Regions from separate parts of the Centipeda dianae genome, predicted to be linked through region 1. Evidence: riboswitches for the same ligand, from Rfam matches in the RefSeq annotation. Region 1 holds a riboswitch; the other holds the start of a gene.

Region 1 (7,266 bases):
CTACGAGATCGCCTTCGATGCGGCGGTCGTCACCGTGGATATGAGGCACATCGAGCACATCCGGCTCTAACAATATGCTGTAAATATGTTGAGGGGAAGCCATATTCCGGCTTCCCCTCTTTTTTTGAACTTACGGAGCGAAAAATGCGTGCGGCAACATCGCCCCCGCGCAAATCCATTCAATCCCGCCGCAGCTTTGGCAGCAGGAAGCGCAGGAGGACGTAGGCGAGGGTGCGCCTGCGGGTGCGTGTGTCTAGCATATAAATTCACTCCTCAAATCAAATCCATGCGCGAGCGGGCCGCTGCCCGCGCCGAGGTCGAGCCCCGCAGCGAGCGCGCCCGAGAGGTATGCCTTCGCGCGTTCGACTGCCGTATCCAAGTCCATGCCGCGTGCGAGGTTCGCGGCAATCGCACTGGAAAGGGTGCAGCCCGTTCCATGGGTGTTTGTGGTCGCAATGCGCCGTCCCTCGAACCATCGCGCACCGTTTCCATCGACGAGCAGATCGTTCGCATCGTCGACGCTGTGTCCCCCCTTCATCAGGACGGCGGTATGCGTGCGCTCGTAGATCCGCGTCGCCGCTGCGGTCATATGGGTGCGGTCGGTGATGCGCAGGTCGGACAACACCTCCGCCTCGGGGATGTTCGGCGTGATGATGGTCGCACGCGGCAGGAGCAACGATACGAGTGCCGCAACGGCATCTTCGCTGATGAGCCGCGCCCCGCTCGTTGCGACCATGACGGGATCAACGACGACGTTCCGCGCATGGTATGCATCGAGCTTCTCCGCAATGATGCGGATGAGCGCAGCACCATGAGCCATGCCGATCTTTACGGCATCGGGCGGGATGTCGGTAAAGACGGCATCGAGCTGTGCCGCGAGGAATGCGGGCGGGACGCCTAGGATGTCCGTGACACCCGTGGTGTTCTGCGCAGTGAGTGCGGTGATTGCGCTCATGCCGTAAACGCCGTGCGCGGTCATGGTCTTGAGATCCGCTTGAATCCCCGCGCCGCCGCTCGAATCACTGCCCGCGATGGTGAGCGCCGTATACATTTTCATCGTACATCCTCCTCAGAGTTTCATAATGTTCATACGCGCGGCGAGTTCTTCGTCCGTCAGGCAATAAACAGCGTCAATGATCCGCGTGCGATAGGTCGCATTGCCGTCGCACTCCCCCATCTGCACCCATGCGATCTCGCCCGCCGCCCCCATGAGTGCGACGGTCTCGGCGGCTGCCGCGAGCGGATCGGACGGGACGGCGGCAAGGGCGGCGGCGAGGAGCGCGGAGAGCTGGCAGCCCGTGCCTGTGACACGTGCCATCTCCGCGCGTCCGTTTCGGATGGCATAGCAGTCGCTCCCGTTCGTCACGAGGTCGATTGCGCCCGTGACTGCGACGACTGCGCCCGTGCGTGCGGCAAAGGTGCGCAGAGCATCTGCCGAAGCCATGAGGTTTTCCTCGGTGACGGCATCCGCCGCACTCGCGTCAACGCCCTGTGTCGCGCCGCTCCCGACGGCAAGCGTGCGAATCTCAGAAATATTACCGCGAATCAAGGCAGGGCGAACCTCGTCCAAAATACGCAGTGCGGTCGCGGTGCGCAGCGCGCTCGCGCCTGCGCCGACGGGGTCGAGCACAACGGGATGACCAAGAACGCGTGCACGCTTTCCCGCTGCGATCATGCTCGGGATGGTTCGCGCGTTGAGTGTGCCGATGTTGAGGCAGAGCCCCGCACAGAGGGCGGTGATCTCCTCCACCTCCTCCGAATCGTCCGCCATGATGGGACGCGCCCCGATGGCGAGCAGGACGTTCGCCACGTCATTGACGGTGACATAGTTTGTAATGCAGTGGACGAGCGGGGATGCCGCGCGGATTTGGTCGAGGGTTCGTGTGTTCATGATATTTCCTCCGTCGTAAAAGTGATTTCACACAAAAAACGCGGCCATGCCAACTGACATAGCCGCGTGCTCTGCACATATATCCCTACGTTGGCATTATCCAAATCAGGTTGTGGGTCGGGACGCATCATCCCCTCTCAGCCGACTGCTGTCAGCTCCCCTTATTCGGTTTATATACGGTTACTGTGCGCTCATCGAGAGCTCGATGAACTTGTTGCCGAGCTTCGCCTTCTGCAGGACTTCCTCGGTGATGTCCGCGCCCGCCTCGACGATGACGACACCGTTGTCCATCTTGATCGTGCGTGTCGCCTTCTTGCCGAGCAGGAATCGGCGGTGACGATCCTCGTTCACGCGCTCCGCGCTCTTGTCCTCGGCGGGCTCTGCCGCAGCCGGAGCGGGTTCGGCCGGTGCCGGATCCTCAACCACCGCCATCGCAGGATGCGCCACCGGCGCGGGGGCTGGCTCAGGCTCAGGCATCGCCGGCGCGGCGGTCGGTGCCGGCTCCTCTGCAGGAGCTGCCGGAGCAGCGACAGGCGCGGCCTCCTCCATCGGGGGCTCCACCACAGGAGCAGCCTCCGCCACGGGTGCGGACTCCTCGATCACGGGCATCGCAGCGACGGGCGCAGCTTCTACGGCGGGAGTTTCCTCAATCACCGGCTCAGCCGCAGGCACAGGATCTGCGGGCGCTGTCACAGCGGGTGCCGCCGGTGCAGCCGCTGCGTCAGATTTTTTTCCGGCATCGCCCTCCGGGGAGATGACTGTGACTTCCTTTCCGAAGATGGAAACCTGATCCGCCGTCACCTCGGACGCCATGCCCTCCGGTGTCGTGATCTCGCACTTTTCGATGCTGCCGTCCTCGCCGATGAAGATCTCGGAGATCGTGCCCTGGATCACGCCCGAGCGCGTAATCGCCTTCGTCCCGATCACGCGGATGTTGTCGTCGAGCAGGGTCTCGAAATCGCCCGCCGCATCCAGCGTCAGGATGTTCTCGCTGTTGTTGATCGTGACGGCATCCTCGCCGACCGCAATGACATTATCATAGGGAATGAGCTTGACGCCGCGATACCAGTCCTCGTCCTCGATCGTGATCGCCGCTACAACGCGGTTCGGCGCGTCGATGAGCAGCGTCTTGCTCATGCCGAGCTCGCGTCCCTCGGTGATACTGATGACAGGAAGCCCCAGAATGTCAACGCTTTTCTTCATGTGTATTCCTCCATTTTACCAAAAATGTCAGGTTCTCAACTCCTGTGCCCGCCGATCCGCCTCGGCAAGCAGTTCCTTCGACACCTCGCCGAACGGCAGCGCAGGCGTCCCCTGCGCACGGAGCATATGGGAAACGACGGTCAAGGCTCTGCGGGAGCGCTCAAACTCCTGCACCATGACGGCGTTCTTTGCAATGACAGGGAGCGCACACGCCTCATCAAAGAGGGCGAGCGCCGCTTCGTAGTCCCCAAAACGCTTGTAGAGCGTCGTGAGCTCGATGATGAGATACGGGACATAGGAGTCGTCCGGATAGCGTGCAAGTGCACGGCGATATGCCGCAACGGCCCGCAGCGGATTGTCCTCCGCCGCCTCGTAGGCGACATCCAGCAGGGCATCCATGTTCTCCGGCAGATCCTCCGCCTCCTGCGGGGGCGTGCTCTGTGCCGGATCCCGCCGGACTGCGGGGGCGGCATCCCGCTCCTCTGCGGGGAGAGGATGCGCTGTGGCAGCGGGAAACGACGCCTCCGGCAGTGCCGTCTCCGTTGTCGCCGCGTAGGCACAGGGGGGATCTGTCGCAGTGTCCGCCTCCTGCGGCGGCGGCATCGGCAGCTCGCTCGGCGACAGCGGCGGGATTATTTCCTTCGCATCCTGCTGTGCACGCCTGCGCACACGCAGCGTCAGAAAATAATTGTAGAGCGTCACGATGAGCCCCGCCCCCGCGATCAGCGCCGCATACTGGATGTACAGCGTCCGGGTCAGCGGCGGACGGAGCACAATGCTCCCCACGACAAGACCGACACTCATCAGCACGGCGAGCACCAGCGAAGACGGGCGAATCTGCGACGGCATTGTCCTCGCCCCCCCTTGCTCCTCACCAACGTCCAATGCAGCAGACACGCCGCAGGTATTCTAAGATAGTTTCGACACAAACACGAAAACTCCTTCTCTGCTTCGGAAAATCCCCCAAAAAGTCGCACAAAACTTTTTTATTTCTGCCCTTTTTTCATGTCCCGTTTTATAGTATAATAACTATGACGTTCATTCGCGTGCAAAAAGATACAGCGCACGCGAGGAGAATATCGGATGAATCAACTTATATCGGATGGGAGAGGTTCACATGACGCAGGAAACAGTTATGATCGAGAACAAGACGGGCATCCACGCACGTCCCGCATCGGTGTTCGTCCAGACGGCGACCAAGTTCAAATCCAAGATCCAGATCGAGGCGAAGGGCAAGAAGGTCGATGCCAAGAGCATTCTCATGCTCATGAGCATGGGGCTCGTCAAGGGCACGGAGCTCACCATCATTGCCGAGGGCGCGGATGAGGCGGATGCCGTGAAGGCTCTTGCGGATCTCGTCAACTCGAAGTTCGGCGAGGAGTAATCCATACGATAGGGGGACGCCCGAGGTTTTGCAGTACACTGTCGCCTCGCGGCGTTTTTTCATAGGGGGGTATAAACATGGCGGAAAGCATCCGTGGAAAAGGCGTTATCTCCGGCATCGCCGTCGGAAAGGTCATGCTCGCGGGACAGAACCTCGACGGCTATCTCGCGGCATACAAGCCCGGCTCGATCGCAGAGGAACAGGGCAAGGCGGAGGCGGCACTCACCGCCGTCACGGAGATCCTGCTCGCGACCATCGACCGCCTCCGCAAGGAGGAGCAGACCGAACAGGCGGCAATCCTTGAGGCGCACCGCATGATGGTGCAGGATCCGATGATGGCGGAGAACATCAAGACAAAGATCGAGGAGACGGGCAGTGCGCCGCAGGGCATCCTTGACGCCGCCAGTGATCAGGCGCAGCTGTTCGAGCAGATGGAGGACGAGTACTTCGCTGCGCGTGCGGTCGATCTGCGCGACGTGGGCAAGCGCATCGCGAAATACGTCCTCGGGGTCAAAGAACCGGAGATCGGCGCGGGTCAGGTCATCCTCTGCGGCGAGGAGATCGAGCCGTCCGTCGTGGCGGGGATGCCAACGGATCAGATCGCGGGCGTGATCCTCGGCTCGGGCAGCGCGACGAGCCACGTCGTCATCATCGCCAAGGCACGCGCGATCCCGACCGTGCTCGGCATCGGCGACAAGATCAACCTCATTCATGACGAGGACGAGATCATCCTCGACGGCAGCCGCGGCGACATCATCATCCGCCCGACCGAGGCGGAGCGTTCGCTCTATCAGACCAAGATCGAAGAGCAGAAAAAGCTCGCGGCGCACTACGCCGCGCTCAAGGATCTGCCCGCCGTGACCAAGGACGGCGTACGCATCGAACTCACGGCGAACATCGGCACGCACATGGACGTGGATAACGCACTCACGTACGGCGCGGAGGGCGTGGGGCTCTTCCGCTCCGAGTTCGTCTTTATGGGCTCCACGACGATCCCGACGGAGGAAGATCAGTTCAAGGCATACCGCGCTGCGGTCGAAAAGTGCGGCGGCCACATCTGCGTCATCCGCACCATGGACATCGGCGGCGACAAGCCCCTGCCCTACCTCAACATCGACCCCGAGGAGAATCCGTTCCTCGGCTACCGCGCCCTCAGAATCAGCCTTGACCGTCACGACCTCTTCCTCCCGCAGATCAAGGCGATCCTGCGCGCAGGTCTCTATGGCAAGGCGGCGATGATGGTTCCCATGGTCATCAGCGTCAGCGAGATCCAACGCGTACAGAAACTCGTCGAACAGGCAAAGGTGGAGCTCACCCACGAGGGCAAGGAGTACTCCGACGACGTACAGGTGGGCATCATGGTCGAAACGCCTGCCGCTGCCGTCGTCTCGCCGCTGCTCTCCCAGTACGTCGACTTCTTCAGCATCGGGACGAACGACCTCATCCAGTACACGCTCGCGGTTGACCGGGGCAACGCACAGATCGCGCACCTCTACAACCCGTTCAACCCCGCTGTCCTCCGCCTCATCCAGCGCACGATCCAGAGTGCGCGTGAGCGCGGCATCTGGGCGGGTATGTGCGGCGAGATGGCGAGCGACCCGTACGCCGCCGTCATCCTGCTCGGCATGGGCATCACGGAACTCTCCATGAGTGCGCCGAGCATCCCGCGCGTCAAGGAGATGATCCGCTCCGTCACCTCGACACAGGCAAAGGAACTCCTCGCCGATGTCATGAAGATGGAACACGGCGTCGAGATTCGCGCCTACCTGCACAAGATGCTCGAAGGCTCGGACGCGAGCGCAAGGATCTAAGGGAATCGCTCATTGTTGCAAAAAGCACAGACAAGAACGTCGTTCTACGTCATACTGTGTGCGTGTATTATATTTGATTCGGAATTCCTGCCGCGCTTCGGTGCGGCAGGGATTTTCATTTGGGAGAGGCTTCCATGAAACTATCCATCGACGACGCCGCGTGCGTCTCCTGCGGGATGTGTGCCGAACGTCTGCCCGCCGTCTTTCGCATCGACCGCACGGCACGCTCCGCCGTACTCGTGCGCCAGCCCGTACCAACCGAGGAGGACGATGCGCTCGAAGCGGCGGAGGACTGCCCCGTCGGCGCAATTATTTCTTCCTTTTTCGTGGCAAACAGATGATTATGTGATAAAATGAAGGTGATTTTTTCGATTGCCATTTCTGGATGGCGGCACAGCCGCACGGGGGGAATCTACAATGACGGAATTAAAGATGGAACCGTTTGGAACGATGCCGGGGGGAGAGCGGATCGACCTCTATACACTCACGAACGGACGCGGCACACGCGTCGCTGTCACAACCTACGGGGCGCGGCTGGTGAAGTTCGAGCGCATGGTACACGGCGCACCGCTCGACATCGTGCTCGGCTATGAAACGGGCGAAGACTATGTCCGCGACACCGCCTCGATGGGGGCGATTGTCGGACGGCACGCGAACCGCATCGCGGGCGGGCGTATCACGGTCGCGGGGCGTCCCTATCAGCTGGAGCTGAACACAGGATCAAAAAAGCAGAACCACATCCACGGCGGCTCAAACGGGCTGCACTACCACCTCTGGATGGCGGAGATCGTCGAGGGCGGCGTGGAGTTCACGGCGATCAGCCCCGACGGCGAGGGCGGCTACCCCGGCAACTTCGAGGCAAAGGTCGCCTACCGCCTCACGGACGACGATGCACTCTCCATCTCCTACCGCGCCGTCAGCGACGCGGACACGATCTGCAACCTCACGAACCATACCTATTTCAACCTGGAGGGGTG
Region 2 (7,266 bases), 1.0 Mb from region 1:
TGCGCAGCAAGCACCTTGGCAGCACGCTCGTTCAGCCGTTCATCATCGAACACATCGCCCGTCACGGCGAGCAGATCTGCGCCGCCCGCCGCAGCCTCCGTGAGGAGAGCGTCGAAGACCTCCACAGAGAAGAACATCCCCAGATGCACGTCGCTGATCTGCGCGATCACCATGCCGTCCGCCTCGGGCGGCAGGTTCGGCACAGGGATGGTATAGTCACGGCGCACCGTATGTTTTCGCTCGATAAACGCTCCATAGCTGCTGAGAAGAACGCCTGCCGCAGGATAGAGCGCCGCATTTTTCAGCACGCGCCGACGCCCCTCATCGTAGGGCGCATTTTCCAACGTTCGCAGGAAAAACCGCACCGAAACGACAACCGCCACAAGAGCAAGTACAATCATCTGCGCGACCAGCAGCAGAATGATCGGCAGCGTCACGAGCCCCGCCCAGCCGTCCGTCCGATGCGTACTGAACAGGAAGAACAGCCCGCCGACACTGCCGAGCTCAAAGAACACAAGGGCGATTCGCGCCGCACGAAGCCTCCGCCCCTCTGCCAAATAGCGCAGGAAATAGACGCTGAGTGCGAGCAGTGCGAGAACGATGAGCAGGAAAATCACCAAGAAGCCCGGCAAATGTACCGCCCCATTTCATCAAAGACCCGTAATCATCGACACGAGCGGAATCGTCGCCACCGAGATGACGGTGGAGAGTGCGATGATCTCCGTCATCAGAGGATAGGCGACCTTGTTGTAGAGCAGCGCCACCATCGCCACCATACCGCCCGTCGGCGCAGCGACAATGACGAGACTGCACCCGAGGACATAGGGATTCGTAACGAAGAATTTCATCGCAAAGAGAATGGGAATTGGCAGGACAACCGCCTTGAGGAAAGTATAGACGAGCAGTTTGCGATCGGTCAGCATATGGCGCATATGGATGTCCTTGAGCGACGCGCCAATCATCATCATCGCAAGCGGCGCAGTCATCGCACCAAGCATGGAGAATGCCTGCATGAGCAGCGGATGCGTCGGAATCTCGCCAAAGTAGATCACGCACGCGATCAGCGAAGCGATGATGCCCGGGTTCAGCAGCAGACGGAACATCTCGCGCCCACGCCGCTTATGAATACTAATCGAGGAAACACCGTAGATGAAAAAGAGCAGATTGACGGGAATGAAGAACAGCGTCATATAGACGACCGCCTGATCGCCATACACGCCCTGCACGAGCGGTAGCCCCATAAAAAGAGAGTTGTTGAACCAAAACGAGAGATTGACCGCTCCGCGCAGCCGCCCGCGATAGCGCAGGAGAATCGGGAGCAGGAAACCGACAGCACACATCATCACGAGGAGAATGGCATAGTCCATATAGGTCTCAATGACCTGCGCCATGTTCATGTGCTCCTCCGCGTGCATCGCCGAGGAGATGATGAGGCAGGGACACGCGATGTTGACAATCAGCGAGGAAAACTGCTCCTGATTGTTCGGAATGATGATCTTGTAGCGGCGTGCGAGTGCTCCCGCAAAGATCATCAAAAAGAATACGATCATCTGGCCTAAAATCAGCATTGCATTACCTTCTTTATTTCAGTTCGTAAAATCAGTTGTGTTTCTTTCATGCAAGCCCCTCGCGAACACTTAGTTACGCAAGTGATCGCGTGCTCATTCGCCTAAATACCGGCGCACTTCTTAAACGCGCTTCGCTTGAACGAAAGAAGTACGCCGGGGGCGAGTCGCCCGCTTTACTCACTTGCTCCACTAGGGTTCGCTTTGGGGCTTTGCATTGCATTCGAGCCATCAATGTTTCTCCACAAGCAGCGGCTTCAGGAACTGCCCCGTATAGGACGCTGCAACCTCTACGATCTGCTCCGGCGTCCCCTTCGCGACGATGATTCCCCCACGCACGCCGCCCTCGGGACCGAGGTCGATCACATAGTCCGCAGCCTTGATCACATCGAGATTGTGCTCAATGACGACGACCGTATCGCCGCCGTCCACGAGCCGCTGGAGAATGACGAGCAGCTTGTGGATGTCCGCCGCGTGCAGTCCCGTCGTCGGCTCGTCGAGGATGTAGAGCGTCTTGCCCGTGCTGCGCTTCGACAGCTCCGTCGCGAGCTTCACGCGCTGTGCCTCGCCGCCCGAAAGCGTCGTCGCGGGCTGTCCGAGACGGATGTAGCCGAGCCCCACGTCGCGGATGATCTCAAGCTTGCGTGCGATGCGCGGCACGTTCTGAAAGAAGTCCACCGCCTCGTCGATCGTCATGTCGAGCACCTCAGCGATGGTCTTGCCCTTATAGTGCACCTCAAGTGTCTCGCGGTTGTAGCGTGCGCCCTTGCAGACCTCGCACGGAACATAGACATCGGGGAGAAACTGCATCTCGATCTTGAGAATGCCATCGCCACGGCACGCCTCACAGCGTCCGCCCTTCACGTTGAAGCTGAACCGCCCCGCCTTGTACCCGCGCATCCGCGACTCGGACACCTGACTAAAGAGATCGCGGATCGCATCAAACACACCCGTATACGTTGCAGGATTCGAGCGTGGCGTGCGCCCGATGGGCTGTTGGTCGATGTTGATGACCTTGTCGATGTGCTCAAGCCCCTTGATCTTCCTGTGCTTGCCGGGCTTTCCCTTCGCACGGTAGAGACGCGAGGCGACCCCGCGATAAAGGATCTCGTTGACAAGCGTGGATTTGCCGGAGCCGGATACTCCCGTAACGAGCGTCAGCGTTCCAAGCGGGAACTTCACATTGATATTCTTCAGATTGTTCTCCGCCGCGCCCACAATCTCAAGGAAATTACCATTCCCCCGCCGCCGCGTTTCGGGCACGGGGATGAACTTTTTCCGCGCGAGGTACTGCCCCGTGATGGAGGCGGGGTTCGCCATGATCTCCTCCGCCGTTCCCTCCGCGACCACCTCGCCGCCATGCTCGCCCGCACCGGGGCCGATGTCGATGATGTGGTCGGCGGCGTGCATCGTATCCTCGTCGTGCTCCACAACAATCAGCGTATTGCCGAGGTCGCGCAGATGGCGCAGCGTCGCAAGCAGACGGTTGTTGTCACGCTGATGCAGTCCGATGCTCGGCTCGTCGAGGATGTAGAGCACCCCCATCAGCCCCGAGCCGATCTGCGTTGCGAGGCGGATGCGCTGCGCCTCACCGCCCGAGAGCGTCCCTGCCGCACGCGAGAGCGTCAGATAGTCCAGCCCCACATCGAGCAGGAAGTTCAGACGCGCATGGATTTCCTTTAGGATCTCCACAGCTATCTTCGCCTCGCGCGGGGAAAAATCCTTCTCCGCCTCTGCGAGAAAGGCATCCGCCTCGCGGATCGTCAGTGCCGTGAGGTCGGCGATGCTCTTGCCGCCAATCGTGACGGCAAGCGTCTCGGGCTTCAACCGTGCGCCGTGGCATGCCGTACACGGGGTCTCCGTCATATAGTCCTCGTAGCTCTCGCGCATCTCCTCCGAGTCCGTCTCGCGGTAGCGGCGTGCAAGCGTGGGCAGAACGCCCTCGTACGGAACGTTGTATTCCTTCTCCTCGCCGAACATATTCGTGTACTGAAAGGAGATCTCCTCATCCGAACCGTAGAGCAGCAGCTTTTGCATCTTCTTGTCCATGCGGTTCCACTGCGTGTGCTCGTCATAGTCATGCGCGCGCAGCAGTGCCGTAATCGCACGCATCCCGTACGAGTTCGGATTTTTGGACAGGGGGGCAAAAACACCGTCCGCTACGCTGAGTGTCGGGTCGGGTACGACAAGTTCCTCATCGAACTCCTTGTGACTGCCGAGTCCCGTACAGACGGGACACGCGCCGAACGGGCTGTTAAACGAAAACATACGCGGCGCAATCTCGGGGAGAGAGATGCCGCAGTCCACACAGGCGAAATTCTCGCTGAACATGAGGAGCTCCCCGTCCACCACCTGCACGTAGACCACACCGCCGCCCGCACGCAGAGCCGTTTCCAGAGAGTCTGTCAGACGGCTCTCCATGCCCGCACGCACAACAAGGCGATCCACCACAATCTCGATCGTATGCTTTTTCTGCTTTTCAAGGGTGATTTCCTCGCCGAGGTCGCGCAGTTCGCCATCGATGCGCACGCGCACATAGCCGTCGCGGCGGATCTGGTCGAGGATCTTGCGGTGCTCGCCCTTTTTCCCGCGCACGAGCTGCGCCATGATGAGCAGCTTCGTCCCCTCGGGCTGCGTCATGATGGCATCCACCATCTGATCGACGCTCTGCTGCGCAATGGGCTTGCCGCAGCTCGGGCAGTGCGGCCGCCCCGCACGCGCGTAGAGCAGACGCAGATAGTCATAGACCTCCGTCACCGTGCCCACCGTCGAGCGCGGGTTGTGGCTCGTCGTCTTTTGGTCAATCGAGATCGCAGGCGACAGCCCCTCGATATTGTCCACGTCAGGCTTGTCCATCTGTCCGAGGAACTGCCGCGCATACGCAGACAGCGACTCCACATAGCGGCGCTGCCCCTCGGCGTAGATCGTGTCAAACGCGAGCGAGGATTTCCCCGAGCCCGAGAGCCCCGTCACGACAACGAGCTTGTCGCGCGGGATCTCCACGTTGATATTCTTTAGATTATGGGCGCGTGCGCCCTCGATTTTGATACTTTCGTTCATATTTCCCTCCATTTATTTGGATCAAGTGACTGAAGTTTTTCAATCTTGTTTTTCATGCGCAGCGATGATATAATAACAGAAAATTACATATTTCCACTAGGGGAGCGTTATTGCTGAGAGATCTTCGGATCGACCCTTGGAACCTGTTGGGTAATGCCTGCGTAGGGAAGTGGCTTTGTTTGTTGTTGCCGTTCGGTCTATGCCGGACGGTTTTTGTATTTTAGGAGGCAGTTTTATGGCAACGCAGATGCAGCGTGCACGCGCGGGGGAAATTACGGAGGAGATGCGTATTGTCGCAGAGGAGGAACGGGTGACGCCGGAGTTCGTACGCGAGAGCGTGGCAGCAGGACGGATTGTGATTCCCGCGAACACGGAACACAAGGGGCTCCGTCCGCGCGGGGTTGGCGCAGGGCTGCGCGTCAAAGTGAACGCGAACATCGGTACATCGAACGTATTCCCCGCAGTTGAGCCGGAACTTGCGAAACTGGACGAAGCCGTCCGCTGCGGTGCTGACGCTGTGATGGATCTCTCGACGGGGGATCATATCGACGTATCACGCCAGCGGATCATCGCCCACTCCCCTGTCATGGTTGGGACAGTTCCACTCTACGAAGCGACCGTGGTTGCGATCCGAAACCACGGCGCAGTGATTGAAATGACGGATACGGATCTCTTTCATGTAATCGAGCAGCAGGCGCGGGATGGAGCAGACTTCCTAACACTGCACTGCGGCGTAACGCGCTCTGCCATCGAGCATATGAAGCACGAGGGACGCGTCATGGATATTGTGAGCCGCGGCGGGTCGTTCATTGCGGGCTGGATGCTCCACCACGATAAGGAAAACCCGTTGTATGAGCGTTACGACGACATCCTCGACATCTGCGAGAAATACGATGTGACGATCAGCCTTGGCGACGGAATGCGCCCCGGCTGTCTCGCAGATGCAACAGATCGCTGCCAAATCACGGAACTGCTCACACTCGGAGCGCTTGTGGATCGCGCATGGGCGCGCGGCGTTCAGGTGATGGTAGAGGGTCCGGGTCACGTGCCGTTCGATCAGATCGCATCAAACATGAAGCTCGAAAAGGAACTCTGCCACAACGCGCCATTCTATGTTCTCGGCCCTCTCGTGACGGACATCGCACCGGGATACGATCACATTACCTCGGCGATCGGCGGGACACTTGCCGCCGTAAATGGGGCAGATTTTATCTGCTATGTGACGCCTGCGGAACATCTGGGACTGCCGACCATCGAGGACGTGCATACGGGCGTTATCACGGCACGGATAGCGGCACATTCAGCTGATCTCGTGCGCGGCGTACCGGGCGCGTGGGAGTGGGATCTCGCAATGGCGAAGGCACGCAAGGCTCTGGATTGGGAGAAGCAGATGACGCTTGCAATCGACCCCGACCTTGCCCGCAGAAAACGCGGAGCGCGCAACGAGGAGGGTGCGGAGGCGTGCTCCATGTGCGGGAATTACTGTTCGGTGAAGCTCCTCGGACAGTATTTGGGAAAGCCCGGAAACGGATCTTGTTAAGGAAGCACTGATAAATTCAGCGCCGCCATCTTGACGCATCTTTTTTGCCCGCACTGTGTCGACAAATCCTCCACATAGCTTTTGCTATGCGTCCGGTTTGTCTCCTTGTTCGGACGAAAAAATCTACGCCAATCTGGCAGACTTCATTTTATCAGCGATTCCTTAGAACACTTCTCCCCCAAAGAGTACCGCGTAAGTTGTTTTGTCAGATCATAGTGCTTTCCCTCACGCTTATTTTTTCTTCTTCGGCAGTTCGCCTTCCAGTTCCACAATCATGTCGCGGAGTTCTGCGGCACGCTCGAATTCAAGCGCACGCGATGCCTGCTGCATTTCGCGCAGGAGGCTCTTGACGAGGTTCTCGCGCTCCTTCTTGCCGAGCTTCTTCTTCGCCTTGCCGTCCTTTTTGCCATACAGTGCTCTGTCCTCGGCGGCGACGAGTGTCATCTCGATGAGCGGGACGATGGGCTTTTCGATGGTCTTGGGCGTGATGCCGTGCGCCGTGTTATACTCGCTCTGGATCGTGCGGCGGCGTTCCGTCTCGTCCATGGCACGCTGCATCGAGCCCGTGATGACATCGCCGTACATGATGACGTGCCCGCCCGCATTGCGTGCGGCGCGTCCGATGGTCTGGATGAGCGCAGTATCCGAGCGCAGAAAGCCCTCTTTGTCCGCATCGAGAATGGCGATGAGCGACACCTCGGGCATGTCCAGTCCCTCGCGCAGGAGGTTGATGCCGACGAGTACATCGAACGCGCCCGCGCGCAGGTCATGAATGATCTCCGCGCGCTCGATGGTCGCGATGTCCGAGTGGAGGTAGCGCACCTTGACCCCCGCCTCGCGGAGGTATTCGGTGAGATTCTCCGCCATGCGCTTCGTGAGGGTCGTAACGAGAACGCGTTCATTGCGTTCAATGCGCAGACGGATCTCTGAAAGCAAATCGTCAATCTGTCCGTCGAGCGGGCGCACCTCGACCACAGGATCGAGCAGTCCCGTCGGACGGATGATCTGCTGTGCGACCTGCTGCGCCTGCTGCATCTCGTATTTGCCCGGTGTCGCAGACACGTATACGATCTGGTTGACACGCGCGGCAAACTCCTCAAA

Evidence for each region. Region 1 has a riboswitch for thiamine pyrophosphate ahead of thiM (hydroxyethylthiazole kinase). Riboswitches for the same ligand answer to the same signal wherever they lie in the genome.
Region 2: another riboswitch for thiamine pyrophosphate. It lies ahead of thiC (phosphomethylpyrimidine synthase ThiC); the one in region 1 lies ahead of thiM (hydroxyethylthiazole kinase).

What each region holds. Positions count from the first base shown of each region.
Region 1 is NZ_CP128650.1:255,704-262,969, reverse strand. Features, by position in the region: gene QU667_RS01355 (pyridoxamine 5'-phosphate oxidase family protein) at 1-70, shown strand, start outside; gene thiD (bifunctional hydroxymethylpyrimidine kinase/phosphomethylpyrimidine kinase) at 254-1,057, opposite strand; gene thiM (hydroxyethylthiazole kinase) at 1,070-1,891, opposite strand; TPP riboswitch at 1,957-2,063, opposite strand; gene QU667_RS01340 (PRC-barrel domain-containing protein) at 2,072-3,094, opposite strand; gene QU667_RS01335 (conjugal transfer protein TraD) at 3,122-3,943, opposite strand; gene QU667_RS01330 (HPr family phosphocarrier protein) at 4,212-4,478, shown strand; gene ptsP (phosphoenolpyruvate--protein phosphotransferase) at 4,556-6,289, shown strand; gene QU667_RS01320 (ferredoxin) at 6,424-6,630, shown strand; gene QU667_RS01315 (aldose epimerase family protein) at 6,707-7,266, shown strand, end outside.
Region 2 is NZ_CP128650.1:1,631,956-1,639,221, forward strand. Features, by position in the region: gene QU667_RS08045 (metallophosphoesterase) at 1-632, opposite strand, end outside; gene QU667_RS08050 (AEC family transporter) at 651-1,568, opposite strand; gene uvrA (excinuclease ABC subunit UvrA) at 1,797-4,625, opposite strand; TPP riboswitch at 4,714-4,810, shown strand; gene thiC (phosphomethylpyrimidine synthase ThiC) at 4,861-6,165, shown strand; gene QU667_RS11630 (secretion protein HlyD) at 6,162-6,305, opposite strand; gene uvrB (excinuclease ABC subunit UvrB) at 6,397-7,266, opposite strand, start outside.